2 regions of the Clostridioides sp. ES-W-0016-02 genome follow, and region 2 is predicted to be linked to the other one. Evidence: predicted binding sites of a transcription regulator. Region 2 holds the regulator's gene; the other holds the start of a gene.
The links. Region 2 encodes HrcA, which represses chaperone genes, less so after heat shock. Its sites were predicted from a motif close to TTAGCACTCNNNNNNNNNGAGTGCTAA; they were not measured.
Positions count from the first base shown of each region.

Region 1: a site for HrcA is predicted at 10,735-10,761, ahead of groES (co-chaperone GroES). Genes of this name have one in related genera too.

Region 1 is NZ_CP061361.1:261,696-278,572, forward strand. Features, by position in the region: gene pyrB (aspartate carbamoyltransferase) at 1-739, shown strand, start outside; gene IC758_RS01550 (dihydroorotate dehydrogenase electron transfer subunit) at 780-1,472, shown strand; gene IC758_RS01555 (dihydroorotate dehydrogenase) at 1,465-2,367, shown strand; gene pyrE (orotate phosphoribosyltransferase) at 2,461-3,045, shown strand; gene IC758_RS01565 (ketopantoate reductase family protein) at 3,265-4,191, shown strand; gene IC758_RS01570 (hypothetical protein) at 4,279-4,596, shown strand; gene IC758_RS01575 (MBL fold metallo-hydrolase) at 4,910-5,644, shown strand; gene IC758_RS01580 (LysR family transcriptional regulator) at 5,881-6,777, opposite strand; gene IC758_RS01585 (YeiH family protein) at 6,968-7,999, shown strand; gene IC758_RS01590 (DNA-3-methyladenine glycosylase family protein) at 8,293-9,168, shown strand; gene cls (cardiolipin synthase) at 9,188-10,678, shown strand; gene groES (co-chaperone GroES) at 10,871-11,155, shown strand; gene groL (chaperonin GroEL) at 11,188-12,816, shown strand; gene larB (nickel pincer cofactor biosynthesis protein LarB) at 13,084-13,824, shown strand; partial or broken gene larC (nickel pincer cofactor biosynthesis protein LarC) at 13,965-15,097, shown strand; purine riboswitch at 15,157-15,258, shown strand; gene guaA (glutamine-hydrolyzing GMP synthase) at 15,482-16,877, shown strand, end outside.
Region 2 is NZ_CP061361.1:2,833,040-2,849,916, reverse strand. Features, by position in the region: gene IC758_RS13575 (alpha/beta fold hydrolase) at 1-529, shown strand, start outside; gene gpr (GPR endopeptidase) at 833-1,783, shown strand; gene spoIIP (stage II sporulation protein P) at 1,801-2,808, shown strand; gene IC758_RS13560 (hypothetical protein) at 2,838-3,101, shown strand; gene lepA (translation elongation factor 4) at 3,384-5,189, shown strand; gene IC758_RS13550 (CCA tRNA nucleotidyltransferase) at 5,351-6,688, shown strand; gene IC758_RS13545 (APC family permease) at 6,926-8,239, shown strand; gene hemW (radical SAM family heme chaperone HemW) at 8,413-9,588, shown strand; gene hrcA (heat-inducible transcriptional repressor HrcA) at 9,691-10,710, shown strand; gene grpE (nucleotide exchange factor GrpE) at 10,740-11,360, shown strand; gene dnaK (molecular chaperone DnaK) at 11,454-13,301, shown strand; gene dnaJ (molecular chaperone DnaJ) at 13,510-14,664, shown strand; gene IC758_RS13515 (ROK family protein) at 15,666-16,601, shown strand; gene IC758_RS13510 (MFS transporter) at 16,636-16,877, shown strand, end outside.

The DNA of each region.
Region 1 (16,877 bases), 1.6 Mb from region 2:
TGCTATGAACAGACTAGGAGGTCGTGTCGTAGGTTTTTCAGAGCCAAATTCATCATCTGCATCAAAGGGTGAAACTTTAGGTGATACGATGAGGATAGTATCTAGTTATGTTGATATAATAGCTATGAGACACCCTCAATCAGGTGCAGCTACAGAAGCATCAAAATTTACAGAAGTACCATTTATAAATGCAGGAGATGGCGGAAATCAGCATCCAACCCAAACACTTACAGATTTACTTACTATAAAATCATTAAAAGGAACTTTAGAAAATCACACAATAGGATTATGTGGTGATTTAAAATATGGAAGAACTGTACATTCTTTAGTTAAGGCTATGGCGAGATACAAAAATACTAAGTTTGTATTTATAGCACCTGAAGAACTAAAAATGCCAGACTATATAAAAGAAGCTATAAAGGGACATGCTTACTATGAAACTAATAATTTAGATGATGTTATAGGAAGTTTGGATGTTTTATATATGACTAGAATTCAACAAGAAAGATTTGAAGATAAATCAGAATACGAAAGACTAAAAAACTATTATATTTTAAATAAAGCTAAATTAGAAAAAGCATCTGAAAGTATGTTAGTAATGCATCCACTACCAAGAGTAAATGAAATAGATGTTGATGTAGATACAGATGATAGAGCTGTTTATTTTAAGCAAGCTAAATATGGAATGTTCGTTAGAATGGCATTAATAATAAAGCTTCTAGGTGTAAATGAAGGTTAGTAGTTACATTATATAATAGTGAAGTAAAGGAGATTTTGGGATGTATAAAATTCTAGAAAATATATACATAGGTGAAGATATGTATAGAATGAAAGTAAAAGGCGCTTTTGAAGGTAAGATGGGGCAATTTTATATGCTAAGAGCATGGGATACTTATCCAGTCCTTTCAAGACCTATAAGTATACATGATATAGATGAAGAAGGTATAACTTTTCTTTATAAAGTAGTAGGAGAAGGAACTCAAATTATTAGTAATTTAAAAGTAAACGATACTATAAAACTAGAGGGTCCTTATGGAAATGGATATAGTAAAGTTGATGGAAAAGTAGCTCTAGTAGGTGGTGGAATCGGTATAGCACCATTATATTTAGTTGCTAAAAACATAAAAGACTGCGATGCTTATCTTGGATTTAGAGAAGATGTTATATTAGAAAATGAATATAGAGAAGTTTGCAATGAGGTATATACAACAGTAGGAAATAAGTTTGTAACAGACATAATTGATGTAGAAAAATATGACTATATATTAACATGTGGGCCAACTCCAATGATGGAAAAATTGGTTAAAATGGTAGAAGGTACTAAAACAAGGATTATGGTGTCACTTGAAAATCATATGGCATGTGGAGTAGGAGCGTGTTTAGTATGTACATGTAAGACTACTAAAGGAAATAAAAAAACTTGCAAAGACGGTCCAGTATTTTGGGGAGAGGACGTGATTTTTAATGGCTAATTTAAACGTAAAATTTGGAAATATTGATTTTAAAAATCCAGTAATAATGGCGTCTGGGACTTTTGGATTTGGAAGAGAATATAATGAAATTTATGATATACAAAAACTTGGTGGTATAAGTAGTAAAGGTCTTACTTTAAATAAAAAACCTGGTAACAATGGTATGAGAGTTCATGAGACGCCATCAGGTATGATGAACAGTGTTGGACTTGAAAATCCTGGAGTTCAAGGATTTATAGACAGTGAACTTCCTTTCTTCAGTGAGTTAGATTTAGTTAGAATTGCTAATGTTGGAGGTGGAACATTAGAAGATTATCTACTTGGGGTTAAGCTGTTAAATGATAAACCTATAGATATTATTGAATTGAACATATCTTGTCCAAATGTCAAAGCAGGAGGAATGGCTTTTGGTATAAAAAATGAAGTGGCAAGAGAAGTTGTTCGTGAGGTAAGAAACGCAACTAAACTACCTCTAGTAATAAAATTATCACCTAATGCTGAAGATATTGTGGGTATGGCAAAAGTTTGTGAAGAAGAAGGTGCTGATGGAGTATCTTTAGTTAATACTTTTAAAGCAATGGCAATTGATATAAAAAATAGAAAGCCAGTATTTGAAAATGTATATGCTGGATTATCTGGACCAGCTATAAAGCCTATAGCTCTTAGAATGGTACATGAAGTTTGTAAAAATGTAAATATACCAGTAATGGGAATGGGTGGAATAACTAAAGCTACAGATGCGATAGAATTTATAATGGCAGGAGCTACTTGTATTCAAGTTGGAACTGCAAATTTCATGAATCCTAAAATTGGGCTTGAGATAATAGATGGAATCAATGAATTTATGGATAGAGAAGGAATAAAGAATTTAGAAGAAATAAGAGGAATTATATAGGTTACAGGTATGACAAATAAGTACAATTAAAGCAAAGAATATAAATTAAAATAAATATAATTTTATAATATTTAACATGGAGGAAAAAATAATATGAGTAAAGTAGATGTAGTAGATATATTAAAGAAAAGTGATGCATTATTAGAAGGACATTTTTTATTATCTTCAGGAAAGCACAGTAACAGATATGTGCAATGTGCAAAGCTATTAAGATTTCCAGAGTATGCAGCTGAGGTATTAAATACAGTTGTTGAACAAATAAAAGATTTAGATATAGACTTAGTAGTTGGTCCAGCTATGGGTGGAGTAGTAGTTTCTTATGAGCTAGGAAGACAATTAGGAAAAGAAGCTATATTCACTGAGAGAAAAGATAATACAATGGAGTTAAGAAGAGGATTTGAAGTTAAAAAAGGTGCAAAGATAATAATTGCTGAAGATGTTGTTACTACTGGTAAGTCAACTATGGAAACAAAAAGAGTATTAGAAGCGTTAGGTGGCGAAGTTATAGGTGTCGCTTGTATAGCTGATAGAACTAATCATGACATAGGTATGCCTATATATAGTGCAATAAAACTTGATATTCAAGTTTATGAAGCTGATGAATGTCCTTTATGTAAAGAAGGAAAATTACCAGTTGTTAAACCTGGAAGTAGAGAATTTAAAGAATTAGGAATGTAATAACCAATTAATTAAATTTAACATTATTTTAGTAAATACAAATTTTTTTACTAAATAAATATCAATTTAAATATATAAATAAGATATAATAAACAGCTAGCTTTCATTTAAAAAGCTAGCTGTTTTTTGTTAAAAATATATTTACAAAACAGTAGCTGGTAGCAGTACAATATAATTATAAGATAAAAAATTATTATATATATTGGGGAGGGTTTCGGTATGAGTAATCAATTAAAGAAAAATCAAAAAAAGGTTGTATTTTTTGGTGTTGGTGCTGTTGGAGCTACCTTTGCAGAACAATTTTTAAATTCTAAATATGATTTTAAAATTCTTTGTGACCAAAAAAGAAAAAAAAGATATTTAGAAGAGGGTTTTATAATAAATGGAAAAAGATATGACTTCGATTATATAACTAAAGATGAATATAAACAAGAAGCTGATTTTATAATTATAGGTTTAAAATATAATAACCTAAAAGAAAATATAGAAGAGTTAGATGGATTAGTTGGAAAAGATACAGTACTAATGTCTTTACTAAATGGAGTTAATAGTGAAGAGATAATAGGAGAAAGATTTGGAATTGAAAAAATGGTATATTCATATGTAACAAATATAGATGCAAAAAAAATAGAAAATAATATTATACATACTACAGATGGAATAATTGTATTTGGAAATAAAGATAATAGTGAAGATAGAAAAACAGATATAATAACTGAAGTTTTTGATAGTGTAAATATAGAATATGTATTATCAAAAAATATTCAACGAGACATGTGGTGGAAATACATGGTTAATATTGGGGTGAATCAAACTTCAGCTATACTTGGCGCTTCTTATGGAGTATTTCAAGATTCTGAATATCTAAGAGAGTTAGCAAAATCTGCAATGAGAGAAGTGGTTGATATAGCTCAAGTAAAAGGTATATGCCTTACGGAAGATGATGTAGAAAATTCATTACATAGAATACTAGAACATTCAAGAGAAGGTAGAACATCAATGCTTCAGGATGTAGAGGCTCATAGACTTACAGAAGTAGATATGTTCTCTAAGAATATTTGTGAGCTTGGAAGAAAGTATAACATACCAACTCCTATAAATCAGACTTTTTTTTATATGATAAAAGTAATTGAAAGTAGATTTTAGAAAATTTTTAGAAAAAATTGAGGCTGTAAGTAAATCTGTGCAAAACAAATTTATCTACAGCTTTTTTAGTAGACATAATTGATAAAAATGGAAGCAAACTGTCTTTTAGTAGAGTATCATGAAGCAAAAGTAAAAATCAAAGGTTTTATCAACATGGTTGTGTTCGCAGCTGTTATTCCTTCTTTAGCAAAAGTTTCTTTGACAGGTTTAATCAGTCTTTTTGTACCAATTGTAGGTATGTTTGCAGTTTCTATTATTGATATATTCATTATGATGAAGGTGCTTCCAGGTTGGAAAATCATTGGTTCTAAACCTCTTGCTTTTGGAGTAGGGTTCTGTCAGATGTTAGGATTCCCAACAACATATTTGATGTCTAAAATAAAAATTATCTTTTATCTAAAATAAAAAACACCCAAATATGACTAAGAGTGGTTTGAAATTCAATGTTAATTTAATTTTAGAACTATCCATCTTATAATATATCAAATGCGAATTAAAAAATATTTTTAATAGCTACAACTATTGGGATTACTTATTTTTATATTAAATACTATATCATAAAATAACAAAAAAATCAAGTCGAGTAATCTCTCTATTTCAGTGATATACTAGGTTTTAATAGTTTTTTATAAATATAATGTAACTAGAGGACAATCTATGTTTTTTAATTTTTTTGATTAAATTTACCTCTAGCTCAATACTTATAAGGAGAAATATTATGAATTTAAAAAAAGGATTAGATATTTTAGAAATTCCATCAAGTATATTAGGCAAAGATAAAGTTATATATATTCCAGTAATCTATACAGAAGATGAGGTAACTCTTGTTGATACTGGACTTCCTGGTCAAGGAGATTTAATAATTGATGCTCTTAATAATAGTAATACAAGTTTTAATAAATTAAAAAATATAGTAATAACTCACCATGATATAGACCATATAGGAAATATAAAATATTTAAGAGAAAAATCTAAAAATGATATAAAGGTATATGCATACAAAAGTGAAGTCAACTATATAACAGGGGAAGAAACCCCATTTAAACTTTGCATGTTAGAACAAGAAATAGATAGTCTTAATGATAAAATGCTTGATATGTTAAATGCTATGAAATTTGGATTTAAGTCATCATATACTACAGTAGATGTATCTTTAAACAATCATGAAGTTTTAAATTTAAGTGAAGAAGTAGAGGTTATACACACAGGAGGTCATACTAGGGGTCATATATGTCTTTATTTAAAAAAATCTAAAGTACTTATTGCTGGAGATTTATTAGATATAAGAGATGGTAAACTTAGACCAGTTGATGTAATGCATAGTGATAAGCAAGAATTGATAAAAGCTATTAAAAAATTAAGTAACTATGATATAGAGGAAATAGTTTTTAGTCATGGTGGATTATATAAAAAAAACATAATGGAAACATTAAAAAATATAGTTATTGAATAATGTTACATGATTGAAAATACTATCCAGTTCTTTATGAAAAGTTTATTTAAACAATAATTAAATATGAATAGGAAAGAAACAAAAAATTTATAAATAATTACTTACTTAATATTTTGAGAATAAAAATATTACTGGAATTAGAAATTTCCAGTAATATTGAGTAAGAAAAAATATATTTACACAAATCTATAAACATTCTCAAAAAACTTATAATTTATTGTTAGCTTTAAATTATATTAATCTTTTATGCTATTTAAATTACTAAATACTTTTAACTCTTCAATGAAAATACTTGCTGCTTTTGATAAAGTTATATCTTTTGGAAAGATATATGAAAAATGTCTGTTATAGTTGCTTCCAAGTTCTATGACAGACAGTTCGTTGTTTAAAACAGGTAAGCTTGTTACGAGATTAGATACTATTGTAATTCCTAAATTATTTCTAACTGATTCTTTGACAGCATAATTACTTCCAAAGACCATCATACTTTTTGGAATAATTTCCTTAATGCTTAAAAACATATCTAAATAATCTCTAGTTCCAGAACCATCTTCTCTAACTATCCATTTTTGATTTTGAAGCTTATCAAAACTAAAATCTTTTAATAAAGGGCTATTATACGGAAGTGCTAAAACCATCTTATCTTCAAAAAAATATTCTTGCATAAATGAGGGAGAAGAACAAGTCCCTTCAATAAGTCCAATATCTAAAATATAATCCTTAACATGAGAAGATACAATGGATGTATTTTCTATGAAAATTTCTACATCTATATCAGGATACTTTTGAGAAAATAGTGCAAGAAAATTAGGAAGAATATATTCTCCAATAGTTAAACTTGCGCCAATCTTTAAACGCCCAGTTATAGCATCTGAAACCTGATTTACATCGTGATATGTAACACTTAAAAGATTTAGTATTTCCTTGGCTCTTTTATATAATATTTGTCCACTTTCTGTAATAAAAATAGTTTTCTGTTTAATAGATCTATTTATAAGTACAACCTTAAAGTAATTTTCTAAGTTTTTAATATGTTTACTTACACTTGGTTGTGATAAATTTAGGTATTCACCAGCTTTGGTGAAGTTTTTATATTCAACAACAGCAACAAATGTTTTTAATTCTTCAAACAATTTTTTACATCTCCTTTGCATAATAAAAATTTTGTATTTTTTATCAGTTACTTACAGATAATTGTAATATATACATTAATCATTAAAATTATTAATCATTACGATATTATATATTTATTTTACTTATGGTTATTACAATTATATACTATTATTGTAAAGAAAACTATATTAATTAGAAGGTAGGTATATTATGTTAAAGAATAAAAGCAGTTTTACATTAAAGAATATAAAAGAAATATTACCTGGGTTGGTTGTATCTGTATTAGTAGGTTATATTAGTATATTTATTTCAACATTAATACCTAAAGTAGGAGCAGCATCAATTTCTATATTTTTAGGTATGTTTGTAGGAAATTTATTTTTAAATCAGAAAGTCTTTCAAAGGGGCTATAAATTTTCAGAAACAGATTTGCTATCATATTCAATAGTATTATTAGGAGCAACCCTTAGTATATCTACTCTAATAGATTTAAAAATTTCAGGTATATTGTTTATAATATTACAAATGACAATAACAATAGTATCAGCACTTTATATAGGTAAAAAGCTAGGTTTTGGTGAAAACTTTAGATTTCTTATGGCAAGTGGGAATGCAGTATGTGGTTCTTCTGCTATAGCAGCAACAGTTCCAGTAGTTAATGCTACAGACAAAGAAAAAGGAATAGCAATAACTATTGTCAATGTTACTGGTATATTTCTTATGTTTTTACTTCCAATAATATCTCAATTCTTATATAGTCATGAGCTTGTAAAAACATCAGCAATGATAGGTGGAACATTACAATCAATTGGTCAAGTTGTGGCAAGTGGAGCTATAGTTGGGGAAAATGTAAAGGATTTAGCAACTATTTTCAAAATAGTGAGAGTAATATTCTTAGTTGTAGTTGTTTTAGTATTTGGACATTTGAAAAATAAGTCTAACAGTGAAATTATTGAAGAAGAAAAAGATGAAATAAAAAAGAAAAAAATAAATATACCATGGTATGTAATTGGTTTTTTCATAACTTGTGCACTTTTTTCAATTAATATTATACCAAAAGAAGTATCTGTATTGTGCAAAGAAATAAGTAATAAATTTGAAATAATAGCACTAGCAGCAATTGGATTAAAAGTTAATGTAAAAGACTTAGTAAGACAAGGTAAAGCAGTTTCTTTATATGGTCTATTTGTAGGAACAATACAAGTTATATCAGCGATAGTTTTGATAAAAATATTTATATAGAATAGAAGTATTGATTATAATATCAATTTACTTAATCAAAATAATATGTTATTAATAACTGATAATATAAATAAAAAATGAATTCTAATAAGTGTAGATGGGTATAAGCTTATTGGAGTTCATTTTTTATTTATAGTGAAAATTTAAAGTAAAATATTATTTTACATAATAATAACATTATAAATTTTGAAATTACTTATCTTTGTGTTAAAATAAGAAAAATGCACATATCACAGTTAAGTATTTAAGTAGATAAATAAAATAAAAATATAAATATTAAGGAGATTTTTTATATGAATGTTTATGAAAAGAATAATGTAGTTATACTAGAAGGAGTAACAGATTTTGATCCAAAACATATATTTGAGTGTGGTCAATGTTTTAGATGGCATAAGCAAGAAGATGGCTCATACACAGGAGTTGCAAAAGGTAGAATATTAAATGTAAAAAAAGAAGATGATAAAGTATATTTAAATAATACAAATTTAGAGGAGTTTAATAGCATTTGGTATAATTACTTTGATTTAGGGACTGATTATACAGAAATAAAAAACAATCTAAAGAGTATGGATGAATATTTAAATAAAGCTACTGAATTTGGATGGGGAATAAGAATTTTGAGACAAGATGGATGGGAAATGCTTATATCATTCATAATTTCTTCTAATAATAGAATTCCTATGATACAAAGAGCTATAGAAAACTTATCAAAAAGTTTTGGTAAATACATAGGTGAGTATGAAGGGAAAGAATACTATGCATTTCCAACGCCAGAAGAGTTAAATAAAGCCTCACAAGAGGAAATAAGAGCATGTCAAACAGGTTTTAGAGACAAGTACATAAAGAGTACTACACAGGCAGTTATAGAAAATAATGATAAGGTATCTGAATATGTAAATCTAAGTACAGATGATTGTAGAAAAGAGCTTTTAAAATTTAATGGAGTAGGTCCAAAGGTATGTGATTGTATTGCGTTATTTGGTATGCAAAAATATGATTCTTTTCCAGTTGATGTGTGGGTTAAGAGAGTTATGCAAGAGTTCTACATAAATGAAGATATGAGTTTACCTAAAATGAGAACTTATGGGATTGATAAATTTGGAGAATTGTCTGGGTTTGCACAACAATATCTATTTTACTATGCAAGAGAGTTAGGTATAGGAAAATAGACTTAAGGGGGAAGGAATTATGGGAGTGATAGGCACAATATTTCTGTTCTATTTAATTATATCATATCTAGCTGGAGCCATAATTTCTGTAATTATATTACTTGAAAATAGAGATCCTGCAAAAACCATGTCTTGGTTATTGATGTTTATCATATTTCCTGGGATAGGGTTAATTATATATGCTATTTCGGGTAGAAATATTAGAAAACGAAAATTATTTAAAACTCAAAAACTAGCTAATAATATAAAAGAAAAGAAACTTTTTGATACATTAGAAAAGATAACAGAAATTGTTGAACTAGAAAAAGAATCTATAAGGCAAAATAAGCTTTTAAGAGATGAGGAAGATGGTAGCTATAGAAAAAGAGTCATAAGTATGCTACTAAAGACTGGGATGTTTCCATTTACTAAGAACAATAAAGTAGATGTTTTTGTAGATGGAAATGAAAAATTCAAGAGACTTATAGAAGATATAAGAGAAGCTAAAGACCATATTCATTTAGAGTACTTTATAATCAAAGACAGTGAAATAGGTAGGGTGTTAAAAGAAGAGCTTATAAAAAAAGCTAAGGAAGGTATTAAAATAAGAATTTTATATGATGATGTAGGGTGTTGGAGATTTTGGTTTAATAGAAAATTTTTCCGAGAAATGAGAGAAGTAGGTATAGAAATAGCAGCTTTTTTACCTACAAAATTCCCTATAATAGGAGGAAAGTTAAACTATAGGAATCATAGAAAAATTGTTGTTATTGATGGAATAATTGGATATACAGGTGGAATAAATATAGGAGATGAATATTTAGGAAAAAATGAGAAGTTTGGGTATTGGAGAGATACTCATATTAGAATTAAAGGAATTTCTGTATATATGCTTCAAATGACATTTTTGATTGATTGGTACTATACAACAAAAGAGGTTTTAGTTACTAAAAATTACTTTCCAAGTGTCGGAAATATAGGTGAGAGTATGATACAAGTTGTAGCTAGTGGACCAGATAGTGATTGGGAAGACATTCATTATGCTTATTTTTCTGCTATATGTCAAGCTAAACAAAGTGTTTATATAGAGACTCCATATTTTATTCCAGATGAGAGTCTGCTGAAAGCTATAAAAAGTGCTGCGCTTAGTGGTGTAGATGTAAGAATAATATTTCCTAAAATTGCAGACCACAAAATAGTTAATATAGCATCTTATTCATATTTTGAAGAAATATTAAGAGCAGGTGGTAAAGTTTATTTGTATAAAAAAGGATTTATACATTCCAAAGTCGTAATAATAGATGATAAAATTGCTTCTGCAGGTACAGCAAATATGGACCTAAGAAGTTTCATGCTTAATTTTGAAGTAAATGCTTTTATCTATGATGAAGATGTTATTAAAGTAATGACAGATGATTTCTATGAAGATTTAAGTCATTGTGAAGAACTTAATTTAGAGGTATTTAAGAACAGAAATATTGTACAAAAAATTAAAGAATCTGTAGCCAGATTGTTTTCACCAATATTATAAAAAATTATTAAAAAAGGTATTGAAAATTATGTGTGATTGGTATATTATAATAATTGTTAGCACTCTAGTAGATAGAGTGATAATAAATAAAAAGTATATATATAAATCTACATATAAAAGTAGTATTAATTTAAAAATAACTAAAAACATAGGCAAACTAGTCTATACTTAATATTTTAGGAGGCGTGAATAATGAAAATAAGACCATTAGCTGACAGAGTAGTAATTAAAAAAGTGGAAGCAGAAGAAAAAACTGCAAGTGGAATAGTTTTACCAGGAGCAGCTAAAGAGCAACCTCAAATAGCTGAAGTTGTAGAAGTTGGACCAGGTGGGATAGTTGAAGGAAAAGAAGTAAAAATGGAATTAGCAGTTGGAGACAAGGTTATATTCCAAAAATATTCTGGAACAGAAGTTAAAATAGAAGGACAAGAGTATACAATACTAAGACAAAGTGATGTATTAGCTGTTATTGAATAAATATAGAATAAATTTATTAGGAGGGGTTTAAAATGGCTAAAGAAATTAAATTTTCAGAGGAAACAAGAAGAGCTTTAGAAGCTGGTGTAAATAAATTAGCAGATACAGTAAAAGTAACATTAGGACCTAAAGGAAGAAATGTTATATTAGATAAAAAATTTGGTTCTCCACTTATAACTAATGATGGTGTAACTATAGCAAAAGAAATAGAATTAGAAGATAGATTTGAAAATATGGGTGCTCAGTTGGTTAAAGAAGTAGCAACTAAAACTAATGATGTAGCTGGAGATGGTACTACAACTGCTACAGTTTTAGCACAAGCTATAATCAGAGAAGGTTTAAAAAATGTAACAGCAGGTGCTAACCCAATACTTTTAAGAAAAGGAATACAAAAAGCAGTAACAGTAGCAGTAGAAGAATTAAAAAATCAATCAAGAATAGTAGAAACACAGGAAGCTATATCTCAAGTTGCTTCTATATCTGCTGGTGATGAAGAAGTTGGAAAATTAATAGCAGAAGCTATGGAAATAGTAGGTAAAGATGGAGTTATAACTGTTGAAGAATCTCAAACTATGAATACTGAATTGGATGCTGTTGAAGGTATGCAATTTGACAGAGGATTTGTTTCTGCATATATGGTTACAGATGTAGACAAGATGGAAGCAGTTTTAAATGACCCATATATATTAATTACTGATAAAAAAATATCTAACATACAAGAGCTATTACCAGTTCTTGAACAAATAGTTCAACAAGGTAAAAAGCTACTAATAATTGCTGAAGATGTAGAAGGTGAAGCATTATCTACATTAGTTGTTAATAAATTAAGAGGAACATTTGATGTAGTAGCAGTTAAAGCTCCAGGATTTGGAGATAGAAGAAAAGAAATGCTTCAAGATATAGCTATACTTACAGGTGGTCAAGTAATATCAGAAGAATTAGGATATGATTTAAAAGAAGCTGATTTATCTATGTTAGGTAGAGCTTCATCTGTTAAAGTAACTAAAGAAAATACTACAATAGTAGATGGTTCTGGAGATAAAAAAGCTATAGAAGATAGAGTAAATCAAATCAAACATCAAGTAGAGCAAACTACTTCAGATTTTGATAAAGAAAAATTAATGGAAAGATTAGCTAAGCTTGCTGGTGGAGTAGCTGTTGTAAAAGTTGGTGCTGCTACAGAGGTTGAGTTAAAAGAAAGAAAATTAAGAATAGAAGATGCTCTTAATGCAACTAGAGCTGCTGTAGAAGAAGGAATAGTAGCTGGTGGAGGAACTGCTTTTGTTAGTGTTATACCAGCAATAGGAACACTAGTTGAGAGTTTAACTGGAGAAGTTAAACTAGGTGCTCAAATAGTTAAAAAAGCATTAGAAGAACCATTAAGACAAATAGCTATAAATGCTGGTCTTGAAGGTGCTGTAATTGTACAAAATGTTGTTAACGCTGAAGCAGAAACTGGATTTGATGCTTTAAATGAAAAATATGTAAATATGATAGAAGCTGGTATAGTTGACCCAACTAAAGTTAGTAGAAGTGCTCTACAAAATGCTGCATCAATAGCAAGTACTTTCTTAACTACTGAAGCTGCTGTTGCTGACCTTCCTGAAAAAGAAGATGTAGGAATGCCAGGAATGGGTGGCGGTATGCCAGGAATGATGTAATCTTAAAATATTTAAAAATATAAATTTTAAGATATAGAACTATTTTGACTTAGATTTTAGTATCTAAGTTGAAATAGTTCTTTTGTATATATTTAATTTTTTTGTGTATTTACAATTTTAATATATATATCTGGATAATTAGTATCTGGATTATAATAATATCTTTGAAGTTGTATTGTTATTTTTTAGGTTATGATGTTAGATATATATTAATTAAGGTATAATTGTTGATAGAGAATAAATCAAAGTTTAAAAGGATGCGATAATATGGACTTAAGAAAATTGCTTGAACAGGTTAAAAATGAAAACATTGATATAGATGTTGCATTAGAACAATTAAAAGATTTACCCTATGAAGACCTTGGATATGCCAATATAGACCATCATAGAGAATTAAGAAATGGATATCCAGAAGTAATTTATTGTGAAGGTAAAAGTGATGAACATATTTTAGGAATTATTGATAAAATGAATCAAAAAGGTTCTAATATATTGGGGACAAGATGTAGAAAAGAAACATTTTTAAAAGTTAAAGAAATTTATAGTCATGCTGAATACGAAGAATTATCTAAAATTCTTAAAATTCAAAATCATGCTATAGAGAATATTGGAAAAGGCAAAATTGTAATTGCAACAGGAGGAACTTCTGATATACCAGTAGCAGATGAAGCATATTATACAGCTAAATTTTTAGGTAATGATGTTGATAGAATATATGATGTTGGAGTGGCTGGTATACATAGGCTTTTAAATAAGAGACACAAAATAGATAGTGCTAGAGTAGTAGTAGCTGTTGCAGGAATGGAAGGTGCACTTGCAAGTGTAATTGGAGGTCTAGTTGATGTTCCAGTAATAGCTGTACCAACATCTGTTGGATATGGAGCCAATTTTGGAGGATTAGCAGCATTATTGGCTATGTTAAATAGTTGTGCATCTGGAATATCTGTTGTAAATATTGATAATGGTTTTGGAGCAGGATATTTGGCAGCTATGATAAATAAATTATAATAGGTATATTGATATAAATTAAACATAAATTATACGATGTTAATCTAATGTTTATTAGATTTTTCATTATTAAAACTGAGGAGAAATATATGAGTGAAAAAATACTTTATTTTGATATAGTAAGTGGTATATCAGGGGATATGACCCTTGCAAGCTTATTAAATTTAGGTGTACCTGAGGAAATTTTTTTGGAGGAAATTCATAAACTAAAAATGAGCGATGAATTTAATATAAATATAAGCTCAAAAAATGAAAGTGGAATATCAGGTATAACAGTAAAAGTAATTACGAAAGAAACACATATGCACAGGAATTTAGTGGATATATTTGAAATTATAGATGAAAGTGATTTAAATGAAAATGTAAAAGCTAATGCTAAAAAAATATTTATGGTAATTGGAGAAGCAGAAGCAAAGGTTCATGGAACTACAATAGATAAGATACACTTCCATGAGGTAGGAGCTATAGATTCAATTGTAGATATCGTAGGAGCATCTATATTAGTTGATTTACTTTGTATAGATAAGATTTATTCTAGTACAGTATCTGTTGGTTCAGGATTTGTAAAATGTGACCATGGAGTCATGCCTGTACCTGCACCTGCAACTATGGAAATATTAAAAGGTGTACCAATCAAATTAAATAATGTAAAAGGAGAATGTACGACTCCAACAGGAGCTGCAATAATAAAAGTTCTGTGTGATGAATTTGTAGAGGATTTTGAGTTTTCTCCAATAAAAATTGGATATGGAATAGGTCATAAGAAATTTGAAGTACCTAATATGTTAAGAGCAGTATTAGGAGAAAAAAAAAAGAAGAATTAATTTATGAAATTAGTGCAAATATCGATGATATGTCTTCAGAAGTATATTCTTATTTGTATGAAAAAATATTAGACGAGAAAGCGTTAGATATTTATACAGAAAGCATTTATATGAAAAAGAATAGACCTGCAACAAAAATATCGATTTTATGTAATAAAGTAGATTTAGAAAAATTTATTGAAATATTGCTTTTAGAAACTAGCACTTTTGGAGTACGATATAATGCTTACAACAGAGAAATTTTAGATAGAAAGTTTGTAAAATTAGACACAAAATATGGATTAGTTACAATAAAACTAGGGTATTACAAAGATAAATTAGTTAAAGCTACTCCAGAATATGATGAATGTAAAACTATAGCAAAAAATGAAGATATTCCTATAAAAAAAGTGTTTGCTGATATAAATTTTAGAATAAAAGAAGAATTTAGTGAAAACTTATTGACATAAGTAATAAATTTTGATAAATTAATACTCAGCTTTAATAAATAAAAGCAAACAGAAAAAAATATATAAAATATAAACTCACTCGTATATGCTCAGAGATATGGTCTGAGAGTCTCTACCAAGATACCGTAAATATCTTGACTATGAGTGAAATTATTATACCAAAAGACCTAGTTAAGTAAATGTGTAGGCTGAGTTATACTCCCTATATGTTGGCTATAAGATAAGGGGCATTTTGGAAGCCTGTATAGTAATTTCACTTTTGCTAGAAATTATGGAAGTTACTATACAGGTTTTTTGTGTAAAAAGATTTAATATAATTTAGACTGTATTGTGTTAAAATAAATATATATAAAAACTATATTATACAAGGAGAGATGGAAATTTATGAAACATGAATTAGTACTTGTAATAGATTTTGGAGGTCAATATAATCAGTTAATAGCTAGAAGAGTTAGAGAAAACAACGTATATTGTGAAATACTTCCATGTACTGCAAGCATAGAAAGAATAAAAGCAAAAAATCCTAAAGGGATAATATTTACAGGTGGGCCAAATAGTGCATACTTAGAAGATTCTCCAACAATATCAAAAGAAATATTTGAACTAGGAGTACCAATACTTGGTATATGTTATGGAGTTCAAATAATGTCTCATGTATTAGGTGGAGTTGTAAGAAAAGGCAATAAACAAGAAAAAGAATATGGAAAAACATCTATAACTTATGGAAAATCATCATTATTTGAAGGGATTACTACAAATAGTGTTTGGATGAGTCATACTGATTTAATAGAAAAGGCTCCAGAAGGATTTACTATAGTTGCAAATACTAAAGATTGTCCAGTAGCGGCTATGGAAAATGTAGAACAAAAACTATATGGAGTTCAATTCCATCCAGAAGTAGAACATTGTTTAGAGGGAGATAAGATACTTAAAAATTTCTTATACAATGTATGTGAAGTAAAAGGTGACTGGACTACAGATTCATTCATAGAAGATAAAATAAAAGAATTAAAAGAAAAAATAGGTGACAAAAAAGCTTTATGTGCTTTAAGTGGAGGTGTTGACTCTTCTGTTGCTGCAGTTCTTATTCATAGAGCAATTGGAGATAACTTGACTTGTATATTTGTTGACCATGGTTTACTTAGAAAAAATGAAGGTGACGATGTAGAAAGAATATTTAGAGAGAAATTCGATATAAATTTAATAAGAGTTAATGCAGAAGATAGATTCTTATCTAAACTAAAAGGAATTTCTGAGCCAGAAGCTAAGAGAAAGATAATTGGTGAAGAATTTATAAGAGTATTTGAAGAAGAATCAAATAAATTAGGAAAAATGGATTTCTTAGTTCAAGGAACAATTTATCCAGATGTTATAGAAAGTGGACATGGAAATGGTGCTGCTACTATAAAATCTCACCATAATGTTGGTGGAATTCCTGAAGATGTGGATTTCCAAGAAATAGTTGAGCCATTAAGAGAACTATTTAAGGATGAAGTTAGAAAAATAGGATTAGAACTTGGTATAGAAGAAGGATTAATATTTAGACATCCTTTCCCAGGGCCAGGTCTTGGAATAAGAGTTATAGGTGATGTAACTAAAGAAAAATGTGATATATTAAGAGAAGCAGATGCTGTTTATATGGACGAGCTTAGAAAAGCTGGTTTATATAGAGAAATATGGCAAGCTTTTGCAACATTACCAGATGTTAAGACTGTTGGAGTTATGGGAGATGAAAGAACATATGCTTATTTAGTTGGTTTAAGAGCAGTTACTTCTTCTG
Region 2 (16,877 bases):
TGGTGGACAGATTGTTATAGAGATTTTATCTCGAAAACCAGATATTACTGAAAAGGCAATTATTGATGGCAGTATTTGCTATCCTAGACCCAATATGGCACGAGCTTGTATGATGTCGATTCGATTTTTTAGAGGGCTTTTATTTAGTGAAAAAGCTTGTAGATTTCAAATTGCTATGATGTCAAAATTATTTCCAAAAAACATGCAATATCCAGATGAAATTAAGAACTATTATATGAAAGATATGCCACATGTCAGAAAAGAAACACTCTATGCTATGTATCGTACTTATATGATGAAGTACACACTTAAGGAGAGTTTAAGAGAAACTACAGCACAAGTGATGTATTGGTATGGTGAAAAGGAAATGAAATGTGTAAAAAACTCTGCAAAGATATTTCAGTCTTATGTACCTTCTTGTAAAATTTATGAAGCTAAGGGATATAATCATGGTTATCTAGCTATTTATTTGCCAAATGAGTGGTTGGAGATTGCTGAACCATTTTTTCAACAGAATGAAATGATATAGAAATTATAAAGTTATTTTGATAAAAAAGAAATGTATAATGAATGAAAATTTGACAGGAATTTGATAATATGAAATTGATAAATAGATTAAAAGGTAGCACCTATATAAATAGTTGCTACCTTTTTATATTTGTAAATAGATGATAGTTAAGGAAGTTTACTGACTATTTACTGACCAAACTCAATTTTCTTACATTGAAAGCCTTAATTTTACTTGTTTTAAATAAATTTATAGTTTTTTGTTATAAAATACTAAATTTTGTTAACAATTATAATTAGCATTTAATTTATACTGGAGGTTTATATGATTAATGTAAGAACAGATTTGGCTTTAGAAGCTAGTGAAATGTGTGAAAAATCTCAAGAAGGAAGTAGTATTCCTGGGGTGGAAATAGAAACTAAAGAATTAGAAAATTGTGTTGTAACAAAAGTTGAAGTAATAGATGAACAAGGTTCAGAGATAATGAACAAAGATATAGGAAAGTATATAACCCTAGAAAGTAATCTTATGAAGTTTGATGATGATGAGTCAAGAGAAGAGATGATAAATTATCTAAAAGATGAATTAGTAGATGTATTTGGACAAGACAAAAATAAAAAGACACTAGTAATTGGTCTTGGAAATAGAAATATTACTTCTGATGCATTGGGTCCCAAAAGTGTATCTAAAACACTAGTAACTAGACATCTCTTTAAAAATTACAACAAGGATTATGATGATGATTTTACTGAGGTATCAGCTCTAAGTCCAGGGGTTATGGGTGTTACTGGGATAGAAACTAGTGAAGTAGTGAAGTCACTAGTTGAGAAAGTTAAGCCAGATAGAGTAGTAGCAATAGATGCACTAGCATCAAGAAAAATGGAAAGAGTAAACTCTACTATACAAATATCAACAGCAGGAATATCACCTGGTGGAGGTGTTGGTAATACAAGAAAATCTCTCACTAAAGAAACCTTAGGAGTGGATGTTATTGCAATAGGAGTTCCAACTGTGGTTGACGCAGCAACTCTTACTATAGATGTTTTGGATATGGCAATAGATAATTTAATATCTCAATCAGAAGAAACAGAAAGTTTTTATAATATGTTGAAAAAACTTAAAGAGGAAGAAAAATATCATCTAATAAAAGATTCATTAGATCCATATGATAAGAACTTAATCGTAACACCAAAAGATATAGATGATACAATTGAAAATCTATCTATAATAATAAGTGAAGGTCTGAATAGGTCTTTACATCCAGGTAGATTGTAAAATAAGGAGGAGCAAATATGTTTAAAAAATGCATTAAAGTAGTAACCTTGACTTTTATATTAGCATGCATTTTACCAGGAAAATCATTGGCTTTAAATCAAGATGACTTTTTAAAGTTTTTAGTAAATTCATCTTATCCAGAAGCTAAAGTCGAAGGAAATAATACAGAAAATAAAAAGAGTGATAAAAATAAAGAAGCAAGTAAAGAAAGTAAAGATGAAAATAAAAAATCTGAGGATGTAAGTAAGTCCGACAATAAGAAAGAAAGCGAAAAAGAATATATAAAACTTTATGTTGGTAAAGAAAATGTTCCAGATATTGAGTCAAAAAACTCAGATACAACTGAAACTAGTACTGCGTCTAGTGCAGAGTATAAAGATGACTTAAGAGTGACTAAAGAAAATCCAAGAATTTTGATATATCATACTCATGGGTGTGAAACTTATTCAAACTCACCTGATGGAAATTATCATTCAAGAGATAAGAAAAATTCAGTAATGGAAGTAGGAAATGCATTAACTAGTGCTTTAGACAGTAAGGGATGGGGTGTAGTCCATACTACTAAATACCATGACTATCCATCTTATAATAACTCTTATGCAAGTAGTTTAAAAACAATAAAAAGTATACTCCCTAAATATAATACAGTGGACATAGCAATAGATTTACATAGGGATGCTAGGGATTTAACTAATCCAGCCACTAAAGAAAAAGACCATTTGAAATATACAACTATGATAAATGGAGAGAGAGTATCTAAATTCTTCTTTGTTGTAGGAGGAAAAAATGAAAATAAAGCACAACTTAGAGCTTTAGCAGATGATATAACTGCTTTTGCTGAAAAGAAATATCCAGGCTTGGTGTCTCCAATAGTAGAAAAAGACTATGCTAGATTTAATCAATTTGCAGTTAAAAATCACATGTTAATAGAAATTGGAAATAATGCAACGAGTATAGAAGAATCTAAGGCTACTACAAAGTATCTTGCTGAAATTTTAGATGAATATTTTAAACAAAAAAATTAGATTGTTTAGTGTAATTAGGAGCATGTTGAATGAGCCGATTAGAAAGAAATATAGAAGGTAAAAGTAAACAAAGAAAATATAAGTATATTATGAGAATTATATTTTTAGTTATTATGATTATAGGTACATCCATTTGTGTATTTATAGTTGATAGTAATGCTAAAAGTATGTTGGGAATAAAACAACATAATTATTTCTCAAGTATTAAATTTGATATTACAAAGTTTGATATACCAAAGATTGACATACCAGATTTTGATATACACAAAATCGTTGAAAAATTTAATAAGTAGGAAATAAGTGAATAAGGTTTATTGATTAAAATAAGCCTTATTTTAGTTATGTATCTTTAATTGTATAAAATAAAAACACATTAACTATATTTTATAGGATTTACTTTAAGTTTATGATATTATATAATATTTAGTGTTAGACTTGATAATCCACATATAATGTGGATAATTTTGTTTAATGCCAATTAGTTTATATTCAAAAATTTAAAATTTGATATATAAAAAGTTTTTATATAATATAAAATGATAACTATAAGAATAATCAAGAGGAGGGAATTTAAGGTGGACAATAAACAAAGTAGAACTAGAAATTTTAGTATAATTGCACATATAGACCATGGAAAGTCTACCTTAGCTGATAGATTAATACAACAAACGGGGCTTGTCAGTGAAAGAGACATGAAGAGTCAATTACTTGATAACATGGATCTTGAAAGAGAAAGAGGAATCACTATAAAGCTTCAAAATATAAGATTAATGTATAAGGCGAAGGATGGAAATGAATATTATTTAAATCTTATAGATACACCAGGACATGTAGACTTCAATTACGAGGTATCAAGAAGTTTAGTAGCATGTGAGGGAGCATTATTGGTAGTCGATGCAGCACAAGGTGTTGAGGCACAGACTTTAGCTAATGTGTATCTTGCAATAGACCAAGATTTAGAAATATTACCAATAATAAATAAAATAGATTTACCAAGTGCAAGACCAGATGAAGTAAAACATGAAATTGAAGATATAATAGGGCTTGATGCAAGTGAAGCACCTCTTATTTCAGCTAAAACAGGTTTAAATATAGAAGATGTTTTAGAAGATATTGTAAAAAATGTCCCTGCACCTAAAGGAGATAATGAAGCACCATTAAAGGCGTTAATATTTGACTCTTATTACGATGCTTATAAAGGTGTTGTAGCCTATGTTAGAGTGTTTGAAGGAACTGTTAAAAAAGGTATGACAATAAAAATGATGAATACTAAGAAAAAGTTTGAAGTAACTGAAGTTGGTGTTATGGCTCCAGGGCAAACTGAACTTAGTGAATTATCAGCTGGTGATGTTGGTTATATTGCTGCTAGTATAAAAGACATAAGAAGCTGTCGTGTAGGGGATACAATAACAGATTCAAATAATCCTACAGAAGAACCTTTACCAGGATATAAAAAAGCTACTCCAATGGTATATTGTGGTATATATCCAGGAGAAGGTGAAAAATATGAAAATGTAAGAGATGCTCTTGAAAAATTACAAGTAAATGATGCTGCCCTTGAATATGAGGCTGAAACTTCAGCTGCGCTAGGGTTTGGGTTTAGATGTGGATTTTTAGGTCTTTTACATATGGAAATAATGCAAGAAAGACTTGAGAGAGAATTTAATCTTGATATAATAACTACAGCACCATCTGTTATATACAGAGTTACAAAAACTGATGGAGAAGTTGTAATGATACAAAATCCTGCAAATTTGCCAGAAGTAGCTGAGATAAGAATGATAGAAGAACCTATAGTAAAAGGTGATATAATAGTTCCTAAAGATTATGTAGGTGTTGTTATGGAACTTTGCCAGGAAAGACGTGGAAATATGTTAAACATGGAATATATAGATGAGAGAAGAGTAATGCTTCATTACGACCTTCCTCTTAATGAAGTTGTTTATGATTTCTTTGATGCCTTAAAATCAAGAACTAGAGGATATGGTTCTCTTGATTATGAGATTAAGGGATATGTTGCATCTACTCTTGTAAAACTTGATGTTTTAATTAATAAAGAGCAAGTTGATGCACTTAGTTTTATTGTACATGAAACTCGTGCTTTCCCTAGAGGAAAGGCAATGTGTGAGAAATTAAAAGGCGAAATTCCAAGACATCAATTTGCTATACCTATACAAGCTGCTGTTGGTAATAAGGTTATTGCAAGAGAGACAATAAGTGCTTTAAGAAAAGATGTACTTGCTAAATGTTATGGTGGAGATATATCTCGTAAGAAGAAACTTCTTGAAAAACAAAAAGAAGGTAAGAAGCGTATGAGACAAATTGGCTCTGTTGAAGTTCCTCAAAAAGCATTTATGTCTGTACTTAAGTTGGATGAATAATTTATTAAATTTTTATAAATTTAGATAAATATACTTAAAAGCTAGAGTGATTTTAGAATTATTTCTAAATTAATCTAGTTTTTTTGTGGTATATTTTAATTAAACACATAGAGAATATAAGTAAGAGTATATTAAAGAAAAAATAAAAAAAGGTGATATTTATGACTAATATAGAAATTCCTAAAAAAGTGGATTATATAATTAAAGAATTAGAAAAGAATGGTTATGAGGCATATGTAGTTGGAGGATGTGTGAGGGATTGTTTATTAGAAAAAATTCCAAATGACTGGGATATAACAACTAGTGCAAGACCTGAAAAAGTGGTAGAGATATTTGAAAGGACTATTCCAACTGGTATACGACATGGTACTGTAACAGTCATGATTGAACATGAGCCATTTGAAGTGACAACATATAGAATAGATGGAAGTTATAGTGATGGTAGACATCCAGATTCAATAGAATTTACAAATGATATAGTTAAGGATTTGTCAAGAAGAGATTTTACTGTTAATGCAATTGCATACAATTCAAAGACTGGATTAGTTGACCCATTTAATGGTTGTGAGGATATACAAAATAAGTGTATTCGTTGCGTTGGAAATCCAGTAGATAGATTTGAAGAAGATGCACTTAGAATGCTTAGAGCGATTAGGTTTTCTGCACAGCTTAATTTTAAAATAGATGAAGATACTAAACAAAGTATCTACAGAAACGCAGATTTAATAAAATGTGTGTCTATGGAAAGAATTCAAGTAGAATTCAATAAAATGCTAATATCTGATTCATCTAAGTTAAATTTATTAATTTCAACAGGATTATTAAAATTTATAATTCCTGAAATATGTGACTTAGAAGATGTTATTCAAAATAATCCATATCATATTTATAATGTTGGAAAACATACATTGATAGCTACTGAAGTAATTGAAGATGAATTATATCTAAAGCTTACAATGTTATTTCATGATTTGGGTAAAAAAATTACTAAAACGACAGATAAAAATGGAATTGACCATTTTTATAGTCACAGTAGGGAGTCTGTCAAAATAGCAAAGCAAATTTTGAAGAGACTTAAGTATGATAATTATACTATTAATAAAGTTTTAATATTAATACAATATCATGATTATAGAATAGAACCAAAAAGAAAAATTATTAAAAAGTTATTAAATAAACTTGGAGATGTTGAACTATTTGAAGATTTAATAAAGGTTAATTGGGCTGACACACTTGCTAAAAACCCAAAATATGCAAAACAGAAAATATTAAACCTTATTGAGAGTGAAAAGGAATTTAAACATATAATAAGTCAAAATGAATGCTTTCATATTAAAGACTTAGCTATTAATGGAAACGATTTAATGTCTATAGGTGTTAAACCAGGTAAAGATATAGGGTATCTATTAAATAAGATGCTTGAAATTGTTATCAATAATCCAGAACTAAATGAAAAAGAAATTTTAAAAGGAAAAGTATTAGATATATACACATTTTAAGTTAAAAGATTAAACTTTAATTTAATTAATTTAAGATAGTAAATATAATTTACATTAAAAAAATAGACAGTCTTTATAAGGTTGAAATTATGAAGGTTGGTATTCTATAATTTTAAATGTATAGCAAATTAATATAAAGTTAGTAAGTTAATATAAAAAAAAACTTTGGGAATACTAAAACCATAAATTTATAAAATTAATATTTTATGCACTTATAAAACAGTAAGGAGGGACATCATGCGTACTCAACTACAAAAGACGATTGGTCTTTCAGCAGCTCTTTCTACTGTTGTAGGTATGGTTATAGGTTCAGGAGTTTTTTTTAAGCCACAGGCAATATATACCACAACTAATGGAGCTCCAGGACTAGGTATTATAGCATGGCTTTTAGGTGGATTTATAACAATAACAGCTGGACTTACAGCTACAGAAATATCAGCTGCTATCCCAAAAACTGGTGGTATGATGATTTATATTGAAGAAATATATGGAGAAAAATTAGGATTTTTAACTGGATGGATGCAAACTGTATTATTTTTTCCAGGTACGTCAGCAGCATTAGGGGTAATATTTGCTCAACAAGCATCTGAACTTTTAAATATGAGTCCAAACAATATGTCAGTTGTGCTTCCAATAGCAATTGGAGTAATACTGTTTTTATCATTACTTAATATAATAGGTTCATCATTGGGAGGAAAAGTTCAGACAGTAGCTACTATTGGAAAAATGATACCATTAGCTCTAATAATAATATTTGGATTTATTAAAGGCCAAAGTAGTGAGATATTAAATCCATTTGTAGGTGATGGAGTTAGTGTATCAAGCGCACTTGGACAAGTATTAATAGCAACGTTGTTTGCATATGACGGATGGATAAATGTCGGTGCTATCTCAGGAGAGATGAAATCTCCAGAAAAAGATTTACCAAGAGCAATAGTTGGTGGGCTATCATTAGTTATGGCAATATATATTATAATAAATGTAGCATATCTTTGGGTTGTGCCAGCAAGTGAATTAGCAACTGTTACTTCACCAGCAACATTAGTTGCAAAAAAATTATTTGGAAATTTAGGTGGAAAAGTAATAACTGTGGGTATATTAATATCAGTGTTTGGTACATTAAATGGATATTTATTAACAGGGTCAAGAATACCATATACATTAGCTGAAAAAGGAACTTTGCCTGCTTCTAAGGTTTTATTAAAAGTAAATTCTGGTGGGTCTCCTGTAAATTCAATACTGCTCATAACTGTATTAGCATGTATATATGCTTTATCTGGTCAATTTAATCTTTTGACAGATTTAACTATATTTTCAATATGGGTATTTTATGTATTGACTTTTGTTGGAGTTATAAGGCTTAGAAGAGAACAACCAGATTTACACAGACCGTATAAAGTTCCTTTATATCCAATAATACCAATTATAGCTATATTAGGTGGATTATTTGTAATAATAAATCAAATACTGACTTCAACAGCAGTATCTTTAGGTGGTATATTTATAACCCTACTTGGATTACCAGTTTATTATTATATGAAGAAAAAATAGTCATTTATTTTAAGTTGAAAAATTTGGATAAAAGTAAAAATCTACTTTTATCCAAATTTTTTATGATATTACATAGTGAAGATGCTTTATATGTTATTTGATGAGTTATTTTGTTTGATTTATAATTTAATAACTGATGCTTTAAGATAATTTTAAGAAATGAGGAATATAAAATGTTAGGACTTTATATACATATCCCATTTTGTGTGAAAAAATGTAAGTATTGTGATTTTAATTCTTATAAAATGGACCTAGATTCAAAAAAAAGATATATAGAAGATTTGAAAATAGAAATGGAGTTATACAGTAATAAATTAAATAGAGATGATAAATACAAAAATAAAGAAGATTTCAATATAGACAAAAACGATATAATAACAAGTATATTTATAGGTGGAGGAACACCTAGTATTTTGACATCTGAAGAAATAAGAGAAGTATTTGTAAGTGTAAAAGAAAAATTCAATATAGACAAAAACGCAGAAATAACCATAGAATGCAATCCTGGCACACTGACACTAGAAAAATTAGAAACTATGAAAGAAGTTGGTATCAATAGACTTAGCATAGGGTTACAAGCTGTCCAAGAAAAGCATTTGAACTTTATAGGAAGAATACATAGTTATAAAGAATTTGAGAAAAACTATATGGACGCACTGAGTGTAGGATTTAAAAATATTAATATAGACTTAATGTATAGTCTTCCCAATCAAACACTATGTGATTGGAAGGAAACTCTTGAAAAAGTTACAGATTTAAATCCAACACATATATCAGCATATTCTCTTATATTAGAAGAAGGTACTGAACTGTATAATATGTATGAAAATAATCAATTTGACCTTATAGATGAAAATATAGATATAGAAATGTATGAGTATACAATAAACTATTTAAAATCAAAAGGATACAATCAATATGAAATATCAAATTACTCACAAGAAGGCTATAATTGTAAACATAATATTTTATATTGGGAATGTGAACACTATATAGGTCTTGGAGCAGGAGCTTCTGGTTATATTGATAATAATAGATATAATAATTTAGAATCTTTAGAGGATTATCATTTAAGTCTGATTAAAGGAGAGAAGCCAATACAAGATAGTGAAAATCTTTCTATAAAAGATATGATAGAAGAAAAGATATTTATGGGCCTTAGAATGAATAAGGGAATAAAATTTAAAGATTTTGAAAAAAATTTTGGAATAGATTTTAGAAAAAAATACAGTAAGCAGATAGAAATGTTACTAGCTAGAGACCTTATAAACCAAAGCTTTGAGGGAATACAATTAACTCAAAAGGGAAGAGAAATATCTAATAGTATATTTATAGAATTTATGGAATGATTTTTAGGGTGTTGACAAAATAAATTTATAATGGTATATAATATATATAATCTTTTTAGCACTCGAACTTAGTGAGTGCTAACAGCTAGGAGGTATAATAATATGGAATTAAATGAAAGAAAATTAAATATCCTCAAAGCTATAGTTAAAGATTATATAGAAACAGCTGAAGCTATAGGTTCTAGAACAATATCTAAAAGGCATGATTTAGGTGTTAGTGCTGCCACCATAAGAAATGAAATGGCTGACCTTGAAGAATTAGGATATTTAATTCAGCCACATACTTCTGCGGGTAGAGTTCCATCTGAAAAAGGCTATAAGTTATATGTAAACTCTCTTATGAGTAAAAGTGAATTAGATGATAATGATAAGATTCTTATTGAACAATGTATGAATCATAACATAAATCATATAAAAGAATTAATTCATGAAACGTCTAAGCTATTATCTCAATTAACTAACTACACAACTGTAGCAGTTACTAAGAGTTTAATAAATCAAAGCGTCATAAAGCATATACAGTTAGTTGCTATGCATGACAATAATATTTTACTTATAGTTGTAACAGATAAAGGGGACTTAAAAAAAGCTAACCTTACAACTAATGTATATTTAGATCAATCTAAGTTAAATTTGATTTCTGATAATCTTACAAAGAAGCTCTTAGGAAAAAGTATAACAGATTTAGATGATAATCTGATTGCTTTTATTAAATATGAAATAAGTGAGTATTCAGGGTTTATAGATGAACTTTTAAATGCCCTAAACTCAAATATGGAAGAAGAAGATTTTTCTCTATCATTAAATGGAGCCACTAATATATTTAGTTATCCAGAATTCAATGATGTGTTAAAAGCAAAGTCATTTTTAAATATGTTAGAAAGAAAGGAAACAATAGCTGACATAATTAAATCAAAGGGAATACAAAAAGAAAATCTAAATATAATAATTGGTAGTGATAATGATTGTAAATTGGCACAGGATTGTAGTATAGTTACAGCAACTTATAATGTAGACAGAGACTTAGTTGGGCGAATAAGCTTCATAGGACCTACAAGAATGGATTACGCTAGAATTTACTCTATAATAAATTATATGAGTTTATTAATTAATAGAAAGTAAAGAAATTTTAAATTGAGGGGTGTAAAGTCTTGGATAAAAAAAATGAGCAACAAGAAGTAAAAGAAGAAAATGATACTTCTATTAACCAAGAATCTGAAACTCAAGTAGAGTTAGAAGATGAAGTTGTTAATGAAGAATGTGAAGAGTCAAGCGAAAAAACTGATGAAGAAAAAGCTGATGATGAAAATGTAACAGATATAAATTCTAAATTAGCAGAAAAAAAATTAAAAGATGAAGTAGATGAATTAAATGACAAATATCAAAGACTTCAAGCCGAATATGCAAACTATAGAAGAAGAACTCAACAAGAAAAAGAAACAATTGGTGTGTTTGCAAATGAGAAAATAATAACTGAGTTAATACCAGTTATAGATAGTATGGAAAGAGCCTTAGATGCATGTGAAGATAAGGAAGATACTATGTATAAGGGTATAAGCCTTGTACATAAACAATTAATAGATACTCTAGTAAAATTTGGAGTAGAAGAAATAGAAGCAGAATCTAAGGAATTTGACCCAAACTTACATCTAGCAGTTATGCAAGAGAGTGTAGATGGAGTAGAAGCAAATCAAATAGTGATGGTACTTCAAAAAGGATATAAGCTAGGAACTAAAGTTATAAGACCTTCAATGGTTAAAGTTTCTTGCTAAGTATATAAATTAAGGTTAAAATATTTAGCCTAATATAAAATACACAAATAAGTAAAATTTAATTATACAATTACTCAAGGAGGATTTTTAGTCATGGGAAAAATAATAGGAATAGATTTAGGAACAACAAATTCATGTGTTGCAGTATTAGAAGGTGGAGAAGCACAAATAATAGCAAATAATGAAGGTATGAGAACTACTCCATCAGTAGTGGCATTTACAAAAGATGGTGAAAGAATAGTTGGAGAACCTGCAAAAAGACAAGCAGTTACAAATGCAGATAAAACAATAACTTCAATAAAAACTCACATGGGAACTGATTACAAAGTGAATATAGATGGAAAATCATATACTCCACAAGAAATATCAGCAATAATATTACAAAAATTAAAATCAGATGCAGAAAGTTACTTAGGACAAACAGTAACAGAAGCAGTTATAACTGTTCCAGCATACTTTACAGATGCTCAAAGACAAGCTACTAAAGATGCTGGTAGAATAGCAGGGCTAGATGTTAAGAGAATAATAAACGAGCCAACAGCAGCAGCTCTTGCTTATGGTATGGATAAATTAGACCAAGAAAAGAAAATATTAGTATTTGACTTAGGTGGAGGAACTTTTGACGTATCTATACTTGAAATAGGTGATGGTACTTTTGAAGTTTTAGCTACAGCTGGTAACAATAGATTAGGTGGAGATGACTTCGACCAAATAGTAATAGACTATTTAGCAGATGAATTCAAAAAAGCTGAAGGTGTAGATTTAAGAAATGATAAAATGGCTCTTCAAAGATTGAAAGAAGCAGCAGAAAAGGCTAAGAAAGAATTATCATCAACAATGAATTCAAACATAAACTTACCTTTCATAACTGCTACAGCAGAAGGTCCAAAGCATTTAAATATAGATTTATCAAGAGCTAAATTTGAAGAATTAACTAGAGGTTTAGTTGAAAAAACTATGGAACCAACTAAGAGAGCTTTACAAGATGCAGGACTTTCTACAAGTGAAATAGATGATGTATTACTAGTTGGTGGTTCTACAAGAATACCAGCAGTTCAAGATGCTGTTAAGAAATTTATAGGAAAAGATCCTCATAAAGGTATAAACCCAGATGAATGTGTTGCAGCAGGAGCTTCTATACAAGCAGGAGTTTTAGCAGGAGATGTTAAAGACTTATTATTACTAGACGTTACTCCATTATCTCTTGGTATAGAAACTATGGGTAATGTAATGACTAAGATAATAGAAAGAAACACTACAATACCAACTAAGAAATCTCAAGTATTCTCAACTGCTGCTGATAACCAAACAGCTGTTGATATACATGTACTTCAAGGTGAAAGAAGTATGGCTTATGACAATACAACTTTAGGAAGATTCCAATTAACTGATATACCACCAGCACAAAGGGGAATACCTCAAATAGAAGTTACATTTGATATAGATGCAAATGGTATAGTTAATGTTTCAGCTAAAGATTTAGGTACAGGAAAAGAACAAAAAATAACTATAACATCAAATACTAATTTATCAGAAGCAGATATAGAACAAAAAATAAAAGAAGCTGAGATGAATGCTGAAGCTGACAAACAGAAAAAAGAGAAAATAGAAGCATTTAACCAAGCTGAATCTACTATATATCAAACTGAAAAAACTTTAAATGAACTTGGAGATAAAATAAGTGCAAGTGATAAAGAAGATATAGAAAAAGCAATAGCAGACTTAAAAGTTGTAAAAGATAATCAAGATGCTACAGCAGAAGAACTTAAGAAAGCTACAGAAGAAGTAATGACTAAGTTCCAAAAAGTATCTCAAGAAATGTACCAAAAGGCAGCTCAAGAACAACAAGCAGCACAAGGTGCAGAGCAAGCTCAAGATAATGGACCTAAAGATGACAATGTAGTAGATGCTGACTTTAAAGAAGTAGATGAAGATAAATAAGCTATATAATATAACATCAAATGATAATTGAAGAATAGATTATTTATGAAAATCATATAGATATTAAAGATATATGGACAATATACATCATAAAGAATATAATATATCATAGATTATATAACTTAAAGTAGAATATAAGAATTAATGATAGCTTGTAGTTTATTATTCTACAAGCTATCGTTTTGTAAAATGAAGGTGGTGTCAATTTTTGAGTACAAAAAGGGATTATTATGAAGTCTTAGGTATCAGTAAAGGTGCAGAAGCTCAAGAGATAAAAAAAGCTTACAGAAAGTTAGCAATGAAGTACCATCCAGATAGAAACCCTGGTGATGAAGAGGCTGAAGAAAAGTTTAAAGAAATAAATGAAGCTTATGAAGTACTTTCAGATGATACAAAGAGAAAGACTTATGACCAATTTGGACATGATGGGCTAAATGGTCAAGGAGGCTTTGGAGGCCAAGGTGGATTTAATGGCCAAGGCTTTGGTGGATTTGAAGATATGTTTGGAGATATATTTGGTGACATGTTTGGAGGGGGCTTCGGAGGTGGAAGACAAAGAAGAAGAGGTCCACAACGTGGTGCAGATATAAGACAAAATGTTACTATATCTTTTGAAGAAGCTGCATTTGGTAAAAAAATGTCTATAAAGCTAAATAGAAGTGAAGAATGTGATGAGTGTGATGGAACTGGAGCAAAACCAGGAACATCAAAGAAAACTTGTTCAACTTGTAATGGAACTGGTCAAGTTAGAACTGTTCAAAGAACTCCATTTGGAAATATAGCAAGCTCAAGACCTTGTAGTACTTGTAATGGAACTGGAGAAGTAATTGAATCTCCTTGTAGCAAATGTCATGGAACTGGAAACACAAGAAAAGTTAAGACTATAGAAGTAGATATACCTGCAGGTATAGATGATGGTCAAATGATAAAACTTGCTGGTCAAGGTGAAGTGGGAGAAAAAGGTGCTCCAAGAGGAGACTTATACATTGTAGTTAATGTAAAATCTCATCCATTGTTTACTAGAGATGGAAATGATATTTACTTTGAGATGCCAATTACATTTGTTCAAGCAACTTTAGGTGATGAAATAGAAGTACCTACTTTGGATGGAAAAGTTAAGTATAGTGTGCCAGAAGGAACACAAACTGGAACTGTATTTAGACTTAAAGAAAAAGGAATTCCTAGAATTAGAGGTAATTCAAGAGGAGACCAATATGTCAAAGTTGTAGTCGAGATTCCTAAAAAATTAAATGATAAGCAAAAAGATCTGTTAAGAGAATTTGCGAAGGAGTGCGGGTCGAACGTCCACGAAAAGAAAAAAACATTCGGACAGAAAATAGAAGATATGTTTAAGAAAAAGTAGTTAAAATAGCCAATATAATGTAATCATATTCTTTAGAATCTAAATTATTTAGTTATAAGATTTTGAATTAATATAATATGATTTTTATATTGGCTATTTTTAATTTATAAATATATAAAAATAGTTTTTCTCTAAAAAGATAAAACTGAATATAAATAATTTTCTGAAAAAATGCTTGTCCCTACATATCTAATATGCTATAATATAATCAAATAAGAGAAAGGGGTGATTCCAGTGGGAACGGATGTGGCACAGCCAAATGATGAAGAAAACTCAATTATAATCTATGAAATAAAGTTAGATGTTTTTAGTGCTATATTAAGTACTGGAAAAACTCAAAAGCTGGGATAATTATTGGAATTGCCTAGACTTAAAATTTTGGTAGTAAAATAGTCATATTGTATAGCCAAAGCATCTAAGTTTTAAAGTTATTTGTAAGAATTAAAACTTTTGCAAATTGCATATTTGCTTATAATTTAGTTAGAAAAATTTACGTGAAAAAGTGCTTTCGATATGTGCATATGTAAAGAAATATGTATGTATGGTTAGGTAATAGGCTAGATATGTATGTAAAGAAATATGTATTTAGTCAAATATATGTATATGTAAAGAAATATATATATTATGTGTATAAGATTTTTAGTATAGATTGGTGAATAATAAAAGCAACTTATTATGTTATGGAAAACTAATTTATGTTTGTAAAAAATATATTTAAGATTTGGTTGATATATAGTTGCAAAAATATTGTTTAGTACGAAAAAATAAGTCGAGATAAAAGTTTAAAATAATTGATTTAAATATAGTTTGTTTTGACATCTAATAAATTGAAATAATTTATAAAAATAGACATCTTCTCATAGTGAAAATATACTATGGGAAGGTGTTTTTGTTTTGTATTAAAGATATTATTAAAGATTTGCATGGTTTTACATTTTAATATAATATAGACATGATAATATATATATATTAATAAAATTTAAAAGAGAAAGGTGAGAAAGATGTATTATATAGGTGTAGACATTGGAGGAACAGGCATACAAGCAGGTGTGGTTGATAATCAAGGAAAGATACTTTTTAGAACAGAATGTAAAACTGTGGTTGAAAAGGGATTTGAAGGAATACTAGATGATATAAAAATAATGATTGATAAATTGTTAGAAGAAAACAATCTAAAGATGAAAGAGATAAAGTCTATTGGATTTGGAGTACCTGGGTTTATAAATAAAAAAGGTTTAGTAACTTGTGTAAACTTAAAATGGGATGGAGAAAGTTTTGAGAATGAACTAAAAAGAAGATTTCCAAATGTTGAAATTCATGGAGAAAATGATGCAACAGTAGCAGCACTTGGAGAATCAAAGTTTGGAAGTATGAAAGGTGCAGATGTTGGAGTTTTATATACTTTAGGAACTGGAGTAGGTGGAGGAATAGTAATTAATCAAAAAGTTTTTTCTGGAGCCCATGGATTAGGCTCAGAAATAGGGCATCAAGTAATAGGAGAAAACTATTTTGATTGCAATTGTGGAAATAATGGTTGTGTGGAAACTTTTTGTTCAGCAACTGCCATTATAAAATATTCTCAAAAACTTATACAAGAAGGTAGAAAAAGTATGATTTTAGATTTAGCAGAAGGAGATTTGAAAAAAATAAATGCAAAGATGGTGTTTGATGCACATAGAGAAAACGACACAGTTGCAATTGAAGTAATAACTAGATTTAAAACTTATTTAGCAAAAACATTTGCAAATACAATAAATACATTAGACCCAGAAGTGATATCAATTGGTGGAGGAGTTTCTAAAGCAAGTGATATAATACTTGATGGGATTGAAGAATTGGTAAGAAAGTTTGTTTTATACAAAAAAGAAGATATAGCAAAAATTGTATGTGCAACCCTAGGTTCAGATGCAGGAATTATAGGAGCAGCTTTTTTATAAGATAAATGAATCAAAAATATTGGGGGCATGATATATGAGTAAGATAAATGCTAAAAGAACTCTTTTTTTAGTGGCTATAGGCTCAGGAACTATGCTGAATCCTCTTAATTCATCTATGATTTCACTTGCATTACATAGTATACAAAACGATTTTAATATTAGTTTTACAACTGTGTCTTGGATGGTTTCAGCCTTTTATTTAGCTAGTGCTATTGCACAGCCAGTTTCAGGAAAGATTGGAGATTTAATAGGTAGAAAAGTTTTATTTTTAAGTGG